3 regions of the Synechococcus sp. B60.1 genome follow, and region 2 is predicted to be linked to each of the others. Evidence: riboswitches for the same ligand, from Rfam matches in the RefSeq annotation. Region 2 holds a riboswitch; each other region holds the start of a gene.
The links. A riboswitch is a leader RNA that binds a small molecule or an ion and turns the genes downstream of it on or off. The one in region 2 is predicted to bind cobalamin.
Positions count from the first base shown of each region.

Region 1: linked by a shared signal. The riboswitch ahead of metE (5-methyltetrahydropteroyltriglutamate--homocysteine S-methyltransferase) and the one ahead of NW863_RS07365 (TonB-dependent receptor plug domain-containing protein) in region 2 are both predicted to bind cobalamin.
Region 3: linked by a shared signal. The riboswitch ahead of NW863_RS04885 (sirohydrochlorin chelatase) and the one ahead of NW863_RS07365 (TonB-dependent receptor plug domain-containing protein) in region 2 are both predicted to bind cobalamin.

Region 1 covers NZ_JANSJN010000009.1:20,137-25,957, forward strand. The annotation lists gene NW863_RS01870 (dihydroorotase) at 1-633, opposite strand, end outside; tRNA gene NW863_RS01875 (tRNA-Arg) at 923-996, shown strand; cobalamin riboswitch at 1,035-1,240, shown strand; gene metE (5-methyltetrahydropteroyltriglutamate--homocysteine S-methyltransferase) at 1,670-3,913, shown strand; gene NW863_RS01885 (methyltransferase domain-containing protein) at 4,134-5,123, shown strand; gene NW863_RS01890 (FAD-dependent hydroxylase) at 5,130-5,821, shown strand, end outside.
Region 2 covers NZ_JANSJN010000052.1:558-6,378, reverse strand. The annotation lists gene NW863_RS07375 (pentapeptide repeat-containing protein) at 1-947, opposite strand, end outside; gene NW863_RS07370 (DUF1565 domain-containing protein) at 1,111-2,931, shown strand; cobalamin riboswitch at 3,023-3,164, shown strand; gene NW863_RS07365 (TonB-dependent receptor plug domain-containing protein) at 3,204-5,150, shown strand; gene NW863_RS07360 (DUF1636 domain-containing protein) at 5,240-5,650, shown strand; partial or broken gene NW863_RS07355 ((2Fe-2S) ferredoxin domain-containing protein) at 5,660-5,821, shown strand, end outside.
Region 3 covers NZ_JANSJN010000028.1:13,911-19,731, forward strand. The annotation lists gene NW863_RS04880 (hypothetical protein) at 1-137, opposite strand, end outside; gene NW863_RS04885 (sirohydrochlorin chelatase) at 245-1,315, opposite strand; cobalamin riboswitch at 1,345-1,481, opposite strand; gene NW863_RS04890 (heavy metal translocating P-type ATPase) at 1,524-3,854, opposite strand; gene NW863_RS04895 (heavy-metal-associated domain-containing protein) at 3,980-4,174, opposite strand; gene NW863_RS04900 (DUF5340 domain-containing protein) at 4,239-4,478, opposite strand; gene trpC (indole-3-glycerol phosphate synthase TrpC) at 4,519-5,418, opposite strand.

The DNA of each region.
Region 1 (5,821 bases), on a different contig from region 2:
GGCTTCTTCATCCTGAATCAGGGAGTGAACCGCCACATCTGTACGTCCGGCAAAGAGGGCCCGCCGGGCTTGAATCCGCGAGTGATCTTCAGCGTGGACGGCGATAACAAAATTGGGATCCGTCTCGGCAAAGATCCGCTCTAATGCCGCTTGGTCATCTACCAGCAAGGGGCCATGCATGGATCCCATGAAGATCTTGATGCCGCAAGCCCCTTGCACTGTTTGCAGCTCTTTGAGGTTATCGGCGGTGGCCCCGATGAAAAAGCCGTAGTTGACCACGCACTTGCTGGCGGCCCGGGCCAACTTGTCATCCAGCGTTGCCTGGTCGATCGTCAGCGGATCCGTATTGGGCATCTCCAGAAAGCTGGTTACGCCACCGCGAGCGCAGGCCCAGGATCCCGTCTGTAGGTCTTCTTTGTGCTCCCGGCCCGGCTCGCGAAAGTGAACCTGGGGGTCGATCACCCCCGGCATGAGGGTATGGCCCTCCGCGTCGATAACCCTAGCCACCCTTTTTGCCGAGAGACTCTGGCCGATTTGGGCAATGCGCCCCTCCCGCACCAGCACATCTCCCAGCCAGGGATCCCCTTCCGGCACCAATAGCTCCGCATTGCGGATCAGCAGACTGTCAGACAAAGCGCCCCCGAGACAACGCTAATTTCCCAGCCAGAATATTATTCAGAATACTTTGTCAAAATACCTTGGAAGTATCAAAATACCTTGGAAGACTGGCCGCCAATCCGGCACCTCACTTCCGACTCCGCGCTGTCGCGACAGCGCAAAAGGGCTTTGACTTAACATCCCCTCCACGGCTGCGGCTGGCTTCCAGGCAAAGGTCTAGACGGCTCTTTCTGGTAATCTAAGTTGGGGGGTCTAAGATCGGTAGGTGTTGCCCAGTTTCCCTTGCTCCATTCTCTCTTTGCCTGGGGCTGTAGCTCAGATGGATAGAGCAAGCGCCTCCTAAGCGCTAGGTCGGCGGTTCAAATCCGCCCAGTCCCGTCTAAGTGAGTAGCTACTAGCTCCTCCAAGCTGGTGGTAGGATGTAGTCTACTGCCGGTTCTGACGGGGATCAGCCGTCAGAGGCAACGGGGAAAGTGCAGTGAGAATCTGCCGCTGTCCCGCAGCTGTGAGCCGGTTTTGGATCGGGGATCCCTAGTTGTTGTTGCAAAAGCCCTTGACGACGCAAGCCAGCCCCTCCAAAACTGAGCAAGTCAGAATGCCCGCCGGCGGTTTTTCCCCAGTTCACCATATCTGCGAGGTACAGATATGCTTCCCATTTTGACGTTGGCCCGTTCCCGTCCCGAAGTTTTTTCATCAGCCTGCTTACGGATTTTCGACGCTCTTGGAGCGTAGGCACTAAGTCAAAAGCGCGGACAAGAGAGCTAAGCAGTTGGCTCAGGGGCGGCTAACTCTTGGAGGACGTTTTCTTGCTTTGGTTGCGCAAAAGAGTCCTCTAAGCACCCTCCTGTGCCGAGTGGGCCAGCCGATAGGTTGAGGAACGCCTTGACAGCTCCAGCAGGTTTCCTGGCCTAGAGAAAACCTTCTGCCGGGATCCCACCGATAGGCATGTCGGCGGCCATTTCTTGCTGCCTAGGTTGGATGACAACCGGCTGTACAAAGCCAACTGGCGGCAACCTCCATTTACCGAATTCAGTTCAGGAGACAGTACCTTATGGCCATCGAAACCCAAACCCTCGGCTATGCCCGCATGGGCAAGCGCCGCGAGCTGAAGAAAGCGCTGGAAGCCTTTTGGAGCGGCACCCTGGAGGCGGAGGCCTTGTCAGCAACGCTCCAGGAGCTGGAGGCACAGGTCTGGGGGGTACAGCTTCAGGCTGGCATCGACCACATTGCAGTAGGAGATCAAACCCTCTACGACCATGTTTTGGACTGGGCCACCTGGCTGGGGCTGATTCCCTCCCGGTTTCAGAGCTTATCAGGCCTGGAGCGCTACTTTGCCATGGCGCGGGGACGGGAGGGCCTGCCCGCCTTGGAAATGACCAAGTGGTTCGACACCAACTACCACTACCTGGTGCCGGAAATTGAGGCCGACGCGATCCCTCAGGCCCATTTCGATGACTTCCTGGCCACAGTGCGGCGGGCGCAAGGGATCCTAGGAAACCGCACCAGCCCCGTCCTCCTCAGTCCGGTTACCCTTCTTGCTCTAAGCCAGCGCTCTGGCAAGTTGCGGGGAGATCTGGAGAAGCTGCTTCCTCTCTACGAGGAGCTGCTGCAGGAGCTGCAGCGACTGGGAATCCGGGAAGTGCAAGTCCATGAGCCCATCTTGGTGACGAGCGAAGGCGACAGTCTCCGGGAAGCGGTGGAGCAGACCTACCGCCGGCTGGCTCGGTTGGGGATCCCTGTCCACTTGGTTACCTACTTTGACGACTTGGGGGAGACTTACCCCTGGGTGGTGGAGCTGCCGCTAGCCGGCCTCAGCCTCGACTTCACCCGCGGCCACAACCTGGAACTGGTCAGAGCCCACGGCTTCCCCGCCGATAAGATCCTAGGGGCGGGGGTAGTGGACGGGCGCAACGTCTGGCAGATCCAGCCCAAGGCCGTTCTGGCCACTCTGCAAGAGCTGCAAGCCCTAGCCCCCAACCTGCGGGTGCAGCCTTCTTGCTCGCTCCAGTTTGTGCCCCACGACGCTGCTCTGGAAACCCACCTGCCAGAGCCTTTGCGGAATGTTCTCAGCTTTGCCGAGCAGAAGCTGGCCGAAGTGGTTCTGCTCGCTCGCACCCTCAACGGCGAAGACACCGCTGCCCAGCAGAACAAGCTGGAACAGCAGTGGCAGGCCTTCCAGGACTTCAATCCCCCCAACCTTGCGGTGCGCCAGGCCTTGGCCAACCTGACGGCGCAGGACTTCCAGCGCTCCCTTCCCTACGAGCAGCGTATAGGCCGGCAGGTCAAGCTGCCACCGCTGCCCACTACCACCATCGGTTCTTTTCCCCAAACCCCCGAAGTCCGGCAGTGGCGGGTCAAGTACAAAAAGGGCGAGATCTCCCAGGCCGAATACGAGGCCGCTATCGACGCCGAAATTGCTAGGTGCATCCGCATTCAAGAAGAAATTGGCCTGGATGTGCTGGTGCATGGCGAGTTCGAGCGCACCGACATGGTGGAATACTTTGCCCAGCAACTGCAGGGCTTTGCCTTTACCGAGCACGGCTGGGTGCAGAGCTATGGCAGCCGCTGCGTGCGTCCCCCCATTCTCTATGGCGATGTGTCTCGCCCTTGCTCCATGACGGTGCGGGAGTTTAAGGTGGCCCAATCTCTAACCCAAAAGCCGGTTAAGGGGATGCTCACCGGGCCGGTAACCATGCTCAACTGGTCCTTCCCCCGCGTTGACCTTTCCCGCCGCGAGCAAGCCTTGCAAATTGCCTTGGCCCTGCGGGCAGAGGTGGCCGACTTAGAAGCTGCCGGAGCCGTAATGGTACAGGTGGACGAGCCAGCGCTGCGGGAGGGTCTACCCTTGAAAAAAGAGCGCTGGCCGGAGTACTTAAGCTGGGCGGTGGAGGCCTTCCGACTGGCTACCGCTGGGGCCAAGCCCGAAACCCAGATCCACACTCACATGTGCTACTCGGAGTTCGGGGACATCATCGAGCACATCGAGCGGCTGGACGCCGACGTTCTCTCGATCGAAAACAGCCGCAGCAGCAACAAAACCTTGCTGCAGATCGCCCAAGCGGGCTATCGCCACCAGGTGGGCAACGGCGTTTACGACGTCCACAGCCCGGCGGTGCCCGACACCGAGCAGATTCTCCAGCAACTGCGCCTGGGAGTGGCCCACTTGCCGCTAGAACAAACCTGGGTCAACCCCGACTGCGGCCTAAAAACCCGCCGCTGGGAGGAGGTGATCCCTGCCCTGAGGAACATGGTGGCAGCCACTCAGCGCCTAAGGGAGGAGCTCCAGGCCACCTAGCCCCCGGCGAGATCCCTCAGGCCAACGCTCCCTCCGCCGGCAACCGACCATTTGGGGCTACGACAGCCCCAGCCCGCCTGGCGGCTGGCCAATAGGGCAAGATGGAATTGTCTCGTCACTCCGCTGGATCGACAGACCCAGGGAGGGATCCCTTGCTTGCCCCCTTGCCACCGAAGGAACGATAATCGTCGTCGTCTCCAGCCATATTGACATCATTCTGATGAATCCGACACTTTGGGTTTTTTGGGGCCTAGTCCTGCTGCTGGTCGTGGGCCTGGCAGCCTACCTGCTAACCGCCCGCAAGTACCGATCTCCTGAATCGGTAGCCCGCGCCTACGACGAGTGGACCCGCGATGGGATCCTGGAGTTCTACTGGGGCGAGCACATTCACCTCGGCCACTACGGATCCCCGCCGCGGCGGAAGAACTTCATCCAAGCCAAGTACGACTTTGTCCACGAGATGGTGCGCTGGGGCGGGCTGGATCGGCTGCCGCCGGGGACGACGGTGCTGGATGTAGGTTGCGGCATCGGCGGTAGTTGTCGCCTCTTGGCCCGCGACTACGGCTTTGTCGTAACCGGCATCACCATCAGCCCGCAGCAGGTGCAGCGGGCCCAAGAGCTCACCCCCCCCGATCTCCCTGTCCGGTTTCAGGTAGCGGATGCCCTCAATCTGCCCTTTCCCGACGCCAGCTTTGATGTGGTCTGGTCCATCGAAGCGGGGCCCCACATGCCGGACAAGGCCCGCTACGCCAGCGAGATGCTGCGGGTGCTCAAGCCGGGAGGCATCTTGGTAGTGGCGGACTGGAACCAGCGGGACGACCGTCAAAAGCCCCTCAACTTCTGGGAGCGGCTGGTGATGCGGCAGTTGTTGGATCAGTGGTCGCACCCCGCTTTTTCCAGCATCGAGGGGTTTGCTGAACAGTTGCAAGCCACCGGGCTGGTGGAAGGGCAGGTGGAAACCGCCGACTGGACGCAAGAGACCCTTCCTTCTTGGCTGGATTCCATCTGGCAGGGCATTGTCCGTCCCGAGGGCTTGCTGAAGTTTGGCTTGGTAGGCTTGATTAAGTCGCTGCGGGAGGTGCCCACCTTCTTGCTCATGCGCCTGGCCTTCGGCACTGGCCTCTGCCGCTTTGGCATGTTCCGGGCGGTGCGGGCCGCCACGCCGGCAAACTCCGCCTCCCCAGAAGTAGTTGGCTACAGCACCCAATAAAAGACAATGACGCTCCTTGCTCCCCCTCCGGAGACTCTGGACGCCCTCTACGACGTGATCATCGTTGGCGGCGGCATTGCGGGCTTAACCCTAGCTTGTGCCCTGCAGGGATCCGGCCTGCGCTTGGCCCTCATTGAGGCCCAGTCGGCTGAGGCAGTCAGGCAGCGCCCCTTGGCCTATGCCCTTTCGCCGCTCTCGATCCGCATCTTTCGGGCCATCGGGGTGTGGGAGGCGCTGGCTCCCCACATCACACCCTTTGCCCAGGTGATTCTGACCGACGCCAACGCTCCCCAGCGGGTGACGTTTAGGCCGGAGGATGTGGGGGAAACGGCAGTTTTCTACTGTGGTGAACATGGCTGGCTGCAGCAGATGCTCCAGGAGCGGGTGGCTGCGGATCCCCAGATCACCTGCTACTACGAAGCCAGGGTGGAGAGGGTCACTTATGGAAAGGCCGCGGCTGAGGTGGAGCTGGAAACGACCCAAGGCCGACGCCGGCTGGCCGCCTCCCTGGTGGTGGCTGCTGACGGCCTGCGCTCCCAGGTGCGCCAGGGGGCAGGGATCCCTAGCGACGGCTGGGACTACTGGCAGTCGTGTATCACCGCCCTGGTGGCCCCTGCCCAAGATCACCAAAACATTGCCTACGAACGCTTCTGGCCTGCTGGCCCCTTCGCCATCCTGCCCCTGCCCGGCAATCGCTG
Region 2 (5,821 bases):
ACAAACAAGAGGGCGCGGTAGAGATCGGCCCCGCGCAGGTCGGCATTGCGTAGGTTGGCCCCGCAGAGGTTGGTGTGGCTAAGATCGCAACCCCGCAGGTCAGCTCCTTCCAGGCTGGCTTCACTGAAATCCACCCCCCGCAACAGGGTGCCATGCAGGTCGGCCCCTTCCAGCATGGTGCCCAGGTTAACCACGCGGATCCCGTTGAGGCGATCCCGCTGGTAGCCGCCTTTGCCGTCCAAAATGGGCCGGCCCAGGTGTTCGTCGCGGCGCAGGGGGCTGAGCAAGTTGGCGGTGGAGAGGAAGCGCAGAATCTTGGCTTTCCCGAAGCGATCCACGCCGTTCAAGATGGCCGCCGTGCGCCCGGCCGCAATGGCCCGCTCCAGGGGCCAGTCGTCCAACTGCCCGTCAGGGGAGAGAACCAGGTTGGAGATACCCTCGAAGTAGGCGTCGATGGTCTGCTGCTGGGTAATGGTGTTCTGCTGGATGGTGAGGTCGCGGGAGATAACGTATTGCCGCCAGGCAATATAGGCGGCCAGGAGAGCGATGAAGATCTGCCCGGTAGCGCCGAACACCTCGCCCAAAGCCCCAATCGCCTCCCAGCTCAGGGATCGCAGGGTTGAGAGAACCCCACTCCAGACCACTGCCCCTGCCACGGCCAAGCCAAGGGCCGCCGCCGCCCATCCCAGGCTGGGCCACGTGGTTAGCCACTGCCAGAGATCGCGCCCAATCTGCACCCAGAGCGGCTGCCCCCACCAGCCGGCCAAGCCCAGCCAAGCCAGCACCGCCCCCCAGCCCAAAACTGGCTGCCCCGTCAACCCCGCCAGCGCCAGCAGCCCCGCCGGGATCCCCAACAGCAGCAGGTTAAGCAGGGGGCGCCCAGACGAGAGGGAAGCCAGCGGCAACTCTTGGGAGGAGCCTTCGCGGGCAAGGGCTTCTTCGGTCATGGCAAGGGTATACTCTAGGGGTAGCGTTGGATCTACAAAAAAAAGCCTGCGTCAGTCCGTATTTGGAGTTGGGGAAGAGGGCAGGATCCCGCCTCTCGGGTTTGGTAGGATAGCCTCGACCCTCCTTCCTTCTCTGGCCCAGCCTGGTGTGAGGATGACTCCTATGATTGCTTGCTTATCGTTTATCCGTCTGCAGAAATCCGGCGAACACCAATTTACAGCAGTCCTGCCTGACTTGTGGTTGCAGCGCCATGGCTCCCCAACCCTGGCACGACTGGCTGCCTCTCTGCTGTTGAGCACCAGCTTACTGCTGGCGGCAGGAAGGGATCCCAGTTGGGCGCAAACTTCCCTGGACACTGGCCTTTTGGAGAAGCAGGCCCTGCCCCAGGCGCCACCGCTGCCGGACGACCGCCCGGCCATTTTTGTTGATGCCGCCAACGGCAGCGATACCCAAGGGGATGGATCCCGCAACAACCCCTTCAAGACCATCACCCATGCCATCGGACAAGCGCCAGCGGGCAGCATCATCCAGCTGCTGCCGGGGATCTACAGCGCAGAAAGCGGCGAAGTCTTCCCCATCCGCCTCAAGGCTGGCCTCATCTTGCGCGGGGACGAGTCCACCCTAGGGGAGGGCTACCTGATCGATGGCGGCGGCACCTACATGAGCCCGACCTTGGCCCGGCAAAATGTTGCTCTGCTGGCCGAGACCGGCTCAGAGGTGCGCGGGGTTACCCTGCGCAACCAGGGGCGGCGCGGCTATGCCCTCTGGATAGAATCGGCTTCCCCCCGCATTCTCAACAACAGCTTTGTGGGCAGCATCCACGACGGCATTTTCATTGCTGGCGCCTCCAACCCCTGGATAGAGGGCAACCGCTTCTACAAAAATGGGGCCAACGGCATCTCCGTCTTGGGTACTTCCCAGCCTACCATTGTCAACAACCTCTTCCAAGAGACCGGCTTTGGCCTCACCATCGACCAGCGCTCGGCGCCGATGGTGCGCAACAACCGCATCCTGCAAAACCGCACCGGCATTGTGGTTGGCGGCAGCGCCCGGCCCATCTTGCGCAACAATCTCATTGCCCGCAACCTGGAGACTGGCCTGACAGCTATCACCAACGCCCAGCCCGATCTGGGCACGGCCTCGGATCCTGGCAACAACATTTTTGAGGGCAACGGCCAGTACGACATCCACAACGCCACCCGCGGCCTGCGCCTCAACGCCAACGGCAACCAACTGGCGGGCAAAACCAAAGGGGAGCTGGATCTAGCGGGCCAAACCACGGTTGCTGCCCTGCCCAGCAGCGCCCCACCACCCATTGCTGCAGGCGGCCTGACGCTGCCCAGCGCTCCCCCGGCTCCCAGCCGGGATCCCCAGCCGGCGGCGGCCAAGCCAGCCGAAACTTCCCCAAACCTACCGGTGGTGGCGGTGCCGCAATCGACGGCCCCCCTTCCCCCTCCTGCAGCGGGCTCGGGAGGGCGTATTTTGCCCAGCAGCCCCAGCCAGCCGTCGGGCGCTCAACCCCAGGAGTTTGTTGCCGTCCCCTTCACCCCCGATGGCTCTACCACGCCTGCCCAGCCGGTTGAGCCGGCTCCTGCCGCCCCTGTCCGCCAGGCCTCTGCAGCTCCCCTTACCGACATCACCACCCTGCTGCCGCCGCCGGCCCGCCGCCAAGCCAGAGAAAACCCTCCTACCTCCTCCTCTGCACCCTCAAGCTCGGCCCCAGCTTCTCCTGCTCAGGCTGCCGACAAGGACTCCGTCCCGCTGACGCGAGCGGCAACCCAGTTTCGCGTCTTGGTAACCCCCAAGGGCAGCGACGACTTGCAGCGGCTGCGGCAGCTCGTCCCCGAAGCGGTGGAGACCGTGTTCAACGGCAGGAGAGTGCTGCAGGCCGGCCTCTACGACAACCGCAGCCAAGCCCAGTCGGTCTTGGATCGCCTGTTGGACGCCGGCTTTGACGCGGTGGCGGAGATGATCTTCCGTTGACCTCACTGCCCAGGGATCCCCCCCGGCAGGATAGGAACTCCCCAGCAGGGGAGGTATGATGCCTAGCACGGCTTTTTCCAAAAGGACTGAGGAGGAAGCCGTGCCGTCAGGTTGCTCTGGGGATCAGCCAGGGCAAGCAATGGGGAAAGTCCGGTGCAAATCCGGCGCTGTGCCGCAACTGTGATGGGCTAAGGCCCTCAGTCAGGATGCCCGCCTGCGGCTTTGGCTCACAGCTTAGCTCTTCCGCGTCGCACGGAAGCAGGAGCAACCGGATGAAAGTAATTGTTGTATGTCTCAGCCTTGGGCTGGGGAGCTGGAGTTTGGGGATCCCAGCCTGGGCGCAAGCGGTCTTGGACACCAGTCTTAGTGCCGAGATTTTCAATCAACCCGTCACCACACCGTTTCGCCGCCCTGGCTTGCTGCGGGACTCTTCGCGCCCAGTCTATGTCATCACCCGCCAGCAGATGCGCGAGCAAGGGGCAAGGACGGTGCAAGAAGCCCTGCGCTATCTGCCTGGGATCCTCAGCGATGGCACAGCGGGAACTCAGTTGGGAGCTCTTAGCTCTCAATTCATGCGAGGGGCGCGAACGGCGCAGGTGTTGGTGCTCTTGGACGGCCGCCCCCTCAACGATCTGGGCTTCTTTGGCGGGTTTGACCTCTCTCAACTCACCACAGATATTGTCGAGCGAATTGAAGTCTCTCCCGGTGGCGGCTCTACTCTGTATGGCTCGGATGCTGTTGGCGGCGTGATCAACATCGTTACGGTGGAGCCACAGCCAGAAACGGAGACGGTGCTGGAAGCGGCGGTCGGCAGCTACGGCCTCAATGAGCAAGGGATCCAAAGTCGGGGCCAAGCCCAGGATCTGGGCTGGGTGCTCAGCTATCGCCGTCTGAAAAGTAACAACGACTTTCCCTTTGCAATTGAGCGGCTGGGCAAGTCAGGCAAGCGGGAAAACTCGGCGGTGGAGTACCACAACTTGCAGGCCAAGCTTACCTGGCAACTGGCCAAAGACCAAGTCCTAACAGCCAACGCCCTCTACCTCAATAAAGCCTTTCGTGTGCCCGGCAGTGTGGAATTTCCCTCTCCCGATGCAGAGCAAAACACCAACGATCTGCTGCTGGATCTCAGTTGGCTGTGGACTCAGGCAACAGGATCCCTGCAGGCAAGAGTCTTTTTTGACGATCTCAACTACCGTTTCAGTGCTCCGCAAAGCCAGGGATCCCGCGACGTCATCCTGCGCAATGGCTGGGGATCCCAGCTGCAGTATGCTTGGCAAGCCGGCGAAAACCTAGAGGGAGCTTTGGGGGTAGATTATCGCTCCATCTCAGCTCGCAATACAACTTTTTCCTTTGCCAACGGTTCTGCCAATATCAACTACGACGATACGGTTAACCAGGGCGCCCTGTTTGCCCGCCTGGATTACAGCCCGGATCCCAACTTCCACCTTGATCTGGGCATGCGCCAGGACTTCAGCAGTTTGGCCAATAGCTCGGCCACCTCGCCGGCTGTGGGGATCCGCTGGACAGTGGCGGAAGGCACCACCTTGAGAGCCAACTACGCCAGCAGCTTTCGCACCCCCTTGATCTCGGAATTGTTCTTTCGGCTGCGAGGCTTTTTTGAAGTGGATGGCAACCCCAATCTCCGCCCAGAGCGAGGGGAGAGCTTTGACGTTGGCTTGGATCAGAGCCTGGGAGATTTTGGCCTGCTGCGGCTAACGTTTGCCCACAACCGCATCCGCGATGGCATCACCTTTGTCAGCCTGGGGCCGCGCCAGGGAACCTATGAGAATATTGGGCTGGTCGAATACACCGGCCTGGAAGCGGCTTTGGATTTGCGTTTGGGGGAAAACTGGACGCTTTTTGCCAACTACACCCTCAATGATCCCATCATCCGCGCTGCACTTAACCCGGCCACAGTTGGCAAACAGCTAGCCTTTGTGGGAGCCGATAGCTTCAACCTAGGCCTAACCTATCGCTATGAGCAGGGCGGGTACGGCTCGATCTTGATCCATCACATTGGGAGCTTTTTTACCAACAACTCCAATACGGAATCCCTGCCAGGCTATACCACCGTGGCTTTGCGGGGAGGGATCCCGTTGACTGAGGCCCTGAGCCTAGAGTTGGGGATCGACAACCTGCTGGATGAGCAGTATGAAGTTTTCCCCGGCTATCCCGGCGTTGGCCGCACGCTGAGGGTGAGCTTGCGGGGGCAATTTTAGCATCCTCTCGGGCTGTTTTTGGCTAACTATCTAGAACAAGCTGCCCTAGTGGAATTGTCTGCTTTGCAGTGGAGTTTGGATACAACTCTATGGTGAGCGCGACCAACTTTCCCTCTATTTCTCCATCGACAACTTTGGCTCAAGCTGAGTCTAAACATTGCCTCTGGGTTTGCACCACCTGTGGATCTCGCTGGGTCAACGGCCAAAAAGAAGGGATCAGCAAGGGAGAAATGCTCCTAGCTGCCTTGCAATCCCAAAGGCTCAATCCCCAACTGCAACTGAAGCCAGTTGCCTGTATGAGCGGCTGCAGCCACGCTTGTGTGGTTGCGCTGGCAGCCCCCCGAAAGATGACCTATGTCTTTGGCGATCTCGATCCAAAAGACGTGGAGCCAATCTTGCAAACGGCGGAGCTGTATTTGACAAAGCCCGATGGGATCCTGCCCTGGGCAGAGCGCCCCATCAAAAAGGGGGTGATTGCCCGCATTCCGCCAATCCAATAGGAGCAACCTATGGCTGTTTTCAATCCCTGGGTCCCACCCTTAAATCAAACTTGGCAAGAGGTTTCCCCCACCGGCTGGACAACCGTTTACGAAGGGATCCCGGCTCACATCGACTGTCTTGGGCCGCTGCTCTATGAGCTCTTTCAGGAGCGCTGGGCCGAGATCCAAGTG
Region 3 (5,821 bases), on a different contig from region 2:
ATCCCGGCCAAGGACAGGGAAACCTTGGGCAGCGTGGGCAAAATCTGATCCAACAGCCCCGCCACCACCGCGCAAACCAGGAGCCCACTCCCTGCAGCGGCGACGCCTGAGATCCAAGAGGAGCGGGAGGACATCATCGTTTTTGTTTATCAGAACCACCAGAGCGGGAGAACCAGGGCAAAGGTCAGGTTCAAAAATCACCTGTCTGCATCTCAGTTTATCCCGCCGGCAACCTCTGTCTCTCTTAAGGCACTTGCCAAGCCCGTTGGTGGTAATTCTCTAACTGAGCCCAGGGATCCGCAGCCGCTGCGGGGGCATGGCCGTGGTTGTGGTGATGGTGATGGGATCCCTGCCCATGGGAATGATGGTCATGATGATGGTGGTGGTGATGGGATCCCTGCGCGTGAGGGTGATCCTGATGGTCATTGTGATGAGTATGCCCCACTCCCAGCTCTGCGCTCACCGCCAGGCGAAACTTGCAGAGGTGGCAGTTCATTGGGGTTTGGCCCTGGAGGGCTTCTTGCTCCAGTTGCTGCAGGCTGTGCAGCACCGTATCCACAAGACCCAACTCCGGCAGCATCAGCCACTCGATCTGGGGGTATTGGCGTCGCCGCTCTTGCACCGCCGCCTCGATTTTTTTCACCAGCACCCCTGTGAAGAGAAAATAGGGCAGCACGATCACCCGGCGCGGCTGCCAGGACAAGGCCCGCTCCAAACCCACCGGCAGGCGGGGGTGGGTGATGCCGATAAAGCAGGTCTCTACGGCGGCCAACCCCGACCCTTCCCAGAGCAGCCGGGCCAGCTTACAGGCTTCGGCGTTGGCTTCGGGATCGCTGGAGCCGCGACCGACAAACAGCAACACCGTTTCCGCCCCTGGGATCTGCCGCGGTTGGGCAGCCAGCAAAGCGGCCAAGCGGTCTCGCAGCAGTTGCAAGATCTCGATGCGGATCCCCAGCGGCCCCCCGTAGTGGATGCGCAACTGCGGGTGGAGGGCCTGCAGGCGATCCAACTCCACGGTCACGTCGAACTTGTTGTGGCGCGCTCCAAACAACAACAGCGGCAGGGCCACGATCTCCTGCCACCCTTGAGCCAAGCATTGTTCCACCCCCTGGGCGATGCTCGGCTGCGCCAGCTCCAAAAAACAAGGGATCACCGGCCGCTGGGGGGTGAGGGATTGGTACGCTTGGGCCAACTCCAGAAAGGCTTGCTGCCCCTCCGGGTCGCGGGATCCATGGCCGATGAGCAAGAGGGGCAATGGAGGAGAAGGAAACTGCCCAACCGCAAGGGGAGGGGAAACAGGGAGGGTATTCAACACAAAAAACTCCGTTCCTTGTGAATCGCAAGGGGTACAGGACAAGGGCAGGTGGGTGTTCTGGCTGAGGGAGGGATCCCATCACAGTTGCGTCACAGTGGCGGATTTGCACCGCGCTTTCCCCAATCTGCCCGAGCCTCTTAGGTTAGCTTGCCGCTTGTCCTTCACCAAGCCCCCCTGGGGGGATAACCCCGGCCCCCTGCCTTGATCCCTAGCTCCCCTCTCCCTGAGGGAGAGGGGCTGGGGGTGAGGGCCGAAAATGCCGCAGCCGCAGGGCATTAGTCACTACAGAAACAGAGCTCAAGGCCATGGCCGCCCCCGCCAGCATGGGGTTGAGCAACCAGCCGGTGAAGGGGTAGAGCGCCCCGGCGGCAATCGGGATCCCGAGGGTGTTGTAGATAAAGGCGAAGAAGAGATTTTGGCGGATGTTGGCAAGGGTGGCGCGGCTGAGTTGAATGGCGGTGACCACGCCCCGCAAATCGCCGGCTATTAGGGTAATGTCGCTGGCGGCTATGGCCACATCGGTGCCCGTCCCGATGGCGATCCCCACATCGGCTTCTGCCAGGGCCGGCGCATCGTTGATGCCATCTCCAACCATCGCTACCGGGTGTCGGGGCCGTCTGAGCTGGCGAATGTAGGCTGCCTTTTGCTCGGGACGGACTTGGGCGATCACCCGGCGAATGCCTGCCTGCCGAGCAATGGCCTGGGCGGTGGTGGGGTTATCCCCGGTCAGCAGAATCACCTCCAGGCCCATCTCCTGCAGCTGGCGCACCGCGGCGGGGGAGGTGGGTTTGATCGGGTCGGCAATGGCCAACAGCCCCACCAGACGATGGGATTGCGCCACGCCGATCACCGTTTTGCCCTGGCTTTCCCAGGTCTGAACCCGCTCCGACCAAGAGGGATCCCACGGGATCCCCATCGCCTGCAGCCAGCTCAGCCGACCGATGCGCACCTGCTGCCCCTCCACCCAGGCTTCTGCCCCCTCGCCCACTTTTGCCTGAAAGTGCTGGGCCGACGGGATTGAGATGCCTTCGGCTTTGGCTTTTTGCACCACCGCCTGGGCCAGCGGATGTTCCGAGTATTGTTCCACTGCTGCTGCCAGGCGCAACAGGGCTAGGGGAGAAGAGCCTGGCGTCCAGATATCGGTGACGCTGGGACGGCCCTCGGTGAGGGTGCCGGTTTTGTCCAAGACCACCGTGCGCAAGCGGTGGGCCAATTCCAGGCTATCGGCGCTTTTTACCAGGATCCCCAATTCCGCCCCCCGCCCCGTCGCCACCATGATCGAGGTGGGGGTGGCCAACCCCAGCGCACAAGGGCAGGCGATGATCAGCACCCCAATGGTGTTCACTAAGGCCAGCGTTGGATTGCCCGCCAGCCCCCACCAGAGGACAAAAGTTAGAATGGCTACCCCGATCACCGCCGGCACAAACCAGGAGGTCACCCGATCCGCCACTTGCTGAATGGGGGCCTTGGATCCCTGGGCCTCCTGCACCAGGCGCACGATCTGGGCCAGAAGCGTATCTTTGCCCACCCGCCGCGCTTCCATCACAAAGCTGCCCGTCTGGTTGAGGGTGGCCCCGATCACCTCATCTCCTGCCGACTTACTCACCGGCAGGCTCTCGCCAGTCACCATCGACTCGTCCAGGCTGGAGGATCCCTCTAGAATGACCCCATCCACCGGCACCTTCTCACCAGGGCGCACCCGGATCCGATCCCCCACCTGCACCGCCGCAATCGGGATATCCTGCTCCACCCCATCGCGGATGACCCTTGCCGTTTTCGGCTGCAACCCCATCAGCTTGCGAATGGCTTCGGAGGTTTGCCCTTTGGCCCGCTGCTCCATCCACTTGCCCACCAGCACCAGGGTGACGACCACCGCCGCCACTTCGTAATACACATCCGGGTGCAGGCCCTGGCGATGAAAGAAGTCGGGGAAAGTCGTCGCCAAAAGGGAGTAGAAAAAAGCAGCGCTCGTTCCCAAAGCTACCAAGGTATTCATGTCCGCCGAGCGCCGTTGCCAAGCCGCCCAGGCGCCACGATAAAAGTGCTGGCCCACCCAAAACTGCACCGGCGCCGTCAGCAGCAACTGCAACCACGGATCCTGCAGCCAGGGGGGCAGGCCGGGGATCTCCCGTCCCAGCATCATCGGCAGGGATCCGATCAGCAGCACCGTGCTGAGGCCCACTCCTATCGCCACCTTCAGCTTCAATTCCCGTTCCGCCACCCATTGGGCGATCCGTTCTGTGTCGTCCGGATCCGACTGTTGCCAATCGTCTTCGACCAAGCACGCCCGATACCCCGCCTGCTCCACCACCCGGATCAACGCTTGGGGATTCACCAGCCGGGGATCCCCACGGACGATGGCCTGCTCGCTGGCAAAGTTGACCGTTTGGGCTGTAACGCCCCGCACGCGACTCAGGGCCTGTTCAATGCCGGCAGCGCAGGAGGCACAGCTCATACCCTGGATGGCCAAGCGCCAAGTGCCGCCAGCAGATGAAGCGGACAGGCCGGGGGCAGCGGAATGGGAACCAGAATCAGACATGGCTGTCCTCAGAGCAAAAATTAAGAAAGGAAGAAAAAGCGACGCAAAAGGGCCCTTCCCCCCACAAGGGGAAAACCCCACCTCTGAACTCTGTCCTGCTAACGCTGCCGGGCAGGGAAAAATCGCTAGGCCGGCGGATAGCCCACTTGGGCAAGCACCTGCCGCCAGTCGCTGTCGGCTCGCTCAGACGTAATCCGCACCTGCTTGGTCTTGGGATCCGCTTCCACGTGGGCCTGGGGATCCCGTTGCCGCACCGCCTGCGTGATGGTATCTACACAAGCCGCGCAGGCCAGCTTGGGCACCGTCAAAACAACTTGCATCCTGGGAAGCCTCCCCAACCCAATGCCACCTGCTTGATGCTAAACCTTCCAGTGGGCTGGAAGGTCAAGAGGGTGGCTGAGGTTCCTCTATGTTCCAGCGGTAATCCACCTGATAGCCCCGCTGTCGCCACTCCTCCTCCAGTTGCAACTGTTGGGTCAGGGCTTTGCGCAAAGAGTTGATCAGCTCTTGCGTGCGGGCTCGATTGCCAAAATCCTGTTCCTCCACAGTCGGAAACGTTTGCCGCTCCAGAACCCGCAGCAGAAATTCGTAGTGGACGTGTGCTGGCACAGGAATACGTTTCATCGATCTAAGCCATTCTTGGGATCCATTGACAATCCTGGGTTTACTGGGGTGACAACAGGGAGCGGACGGCTTGGCCGGGATCCGGCTGCGTTACCAGCGCTTCCCCCACCAGCACGGCGCGCACCCCCCAGCTCCGCAACTGCTGGAGATCGGCAGGAGAGTGAATGCCGGATTCGCTGACCACCGGCAGATCGCCCAGGCGATCCCGGTGGGCGGCCAAGAGATCCCGCGTCGTGTTCAAGTCCACCGCAAAGGTTTTGAGATCCCGATTGTTGATGCCGATCAACACCTGACCTTTGGCCTGGTGCAGTTGCGGCAAGCCCAAAACCCGCTGTAACTCTTGGCAAGTGTGCACCTCCAACAGAGCTGCCATGCCCAATTGCTGGATCAGCTTGAGAAAATAGCCCAAATCCGCATCCGAGAGAATGGCAGCAATCAACAGCACCGCATCCGCCCCCAGAGTACGCGCCCAGAGAATTTGGTAAGGGTAGAGGATGAACTCCTTGCACAGGATGGGGATCCCGACTGCCTGGCGGATCTGGCGCAGATACTCGCCGCTGCCCTGAAAAAACCGCTCATCCGTGAGCACCGACAGGCAACTGGCTCCCGCCGCCTCGTAGCTTTGGGCAATGGCCACCGGATCAAAGGGATCGCGGAGAACCCCACGGCTGGGGGAGGCTTTTTTTACCTCGGCAATCAGAGAAACCGGATGAGGAGATTGGGTGAGGGCCGCCACAAAATCCCGCACCGGCGGCGCTTGATCCAGTTGCTGCTGCAATTGCTTTAGGGGGAGCTGCTCCCGCTGGCGCTCCACCTCCTGCTCTTTGTGCCAGATGATCTCCTCTAAAATGTGGCGCGGTTTGGCTTCCGGCGCTGTTGTCTGGTACACCTGAGAGGCCACGACGACCGGCGGGGCAGGAGAACGCCGACGAACGGCCAGCGGCTCACCTTGCAGCTCCATACCACCCCTGAGCAGAACTCTACACCTCACCCTAGACTACTCTAGTGCTCTGCGGTCGGTTTGAATAGCTACTCCGCATATCCCCAAACCGCCTCTGGCAAAGGTGTTTTTTTTACCCTATGGTTGAGTTTGGGACTGAGCAGCCGCAGATGCTGGTTACACTGACAGTTCAGTAGGGAGCCGGCTGAGGCGCTGCTTGATACGAGACAAGGTGCTGCTCAGGACGAGATGGATCGAGATAGATCCAAGTCAACCTCGGTCAATTGAGAGGCTTGACGCAGGTTTTCGCGCCCTGGGGTGCCTTGCTGCAGCAGCCGTTTCGTCTCCCCATCTTGCCCAACTGTGGACAAAGGCTCGGCTGAGGCAGAGTTTGGGATATCGC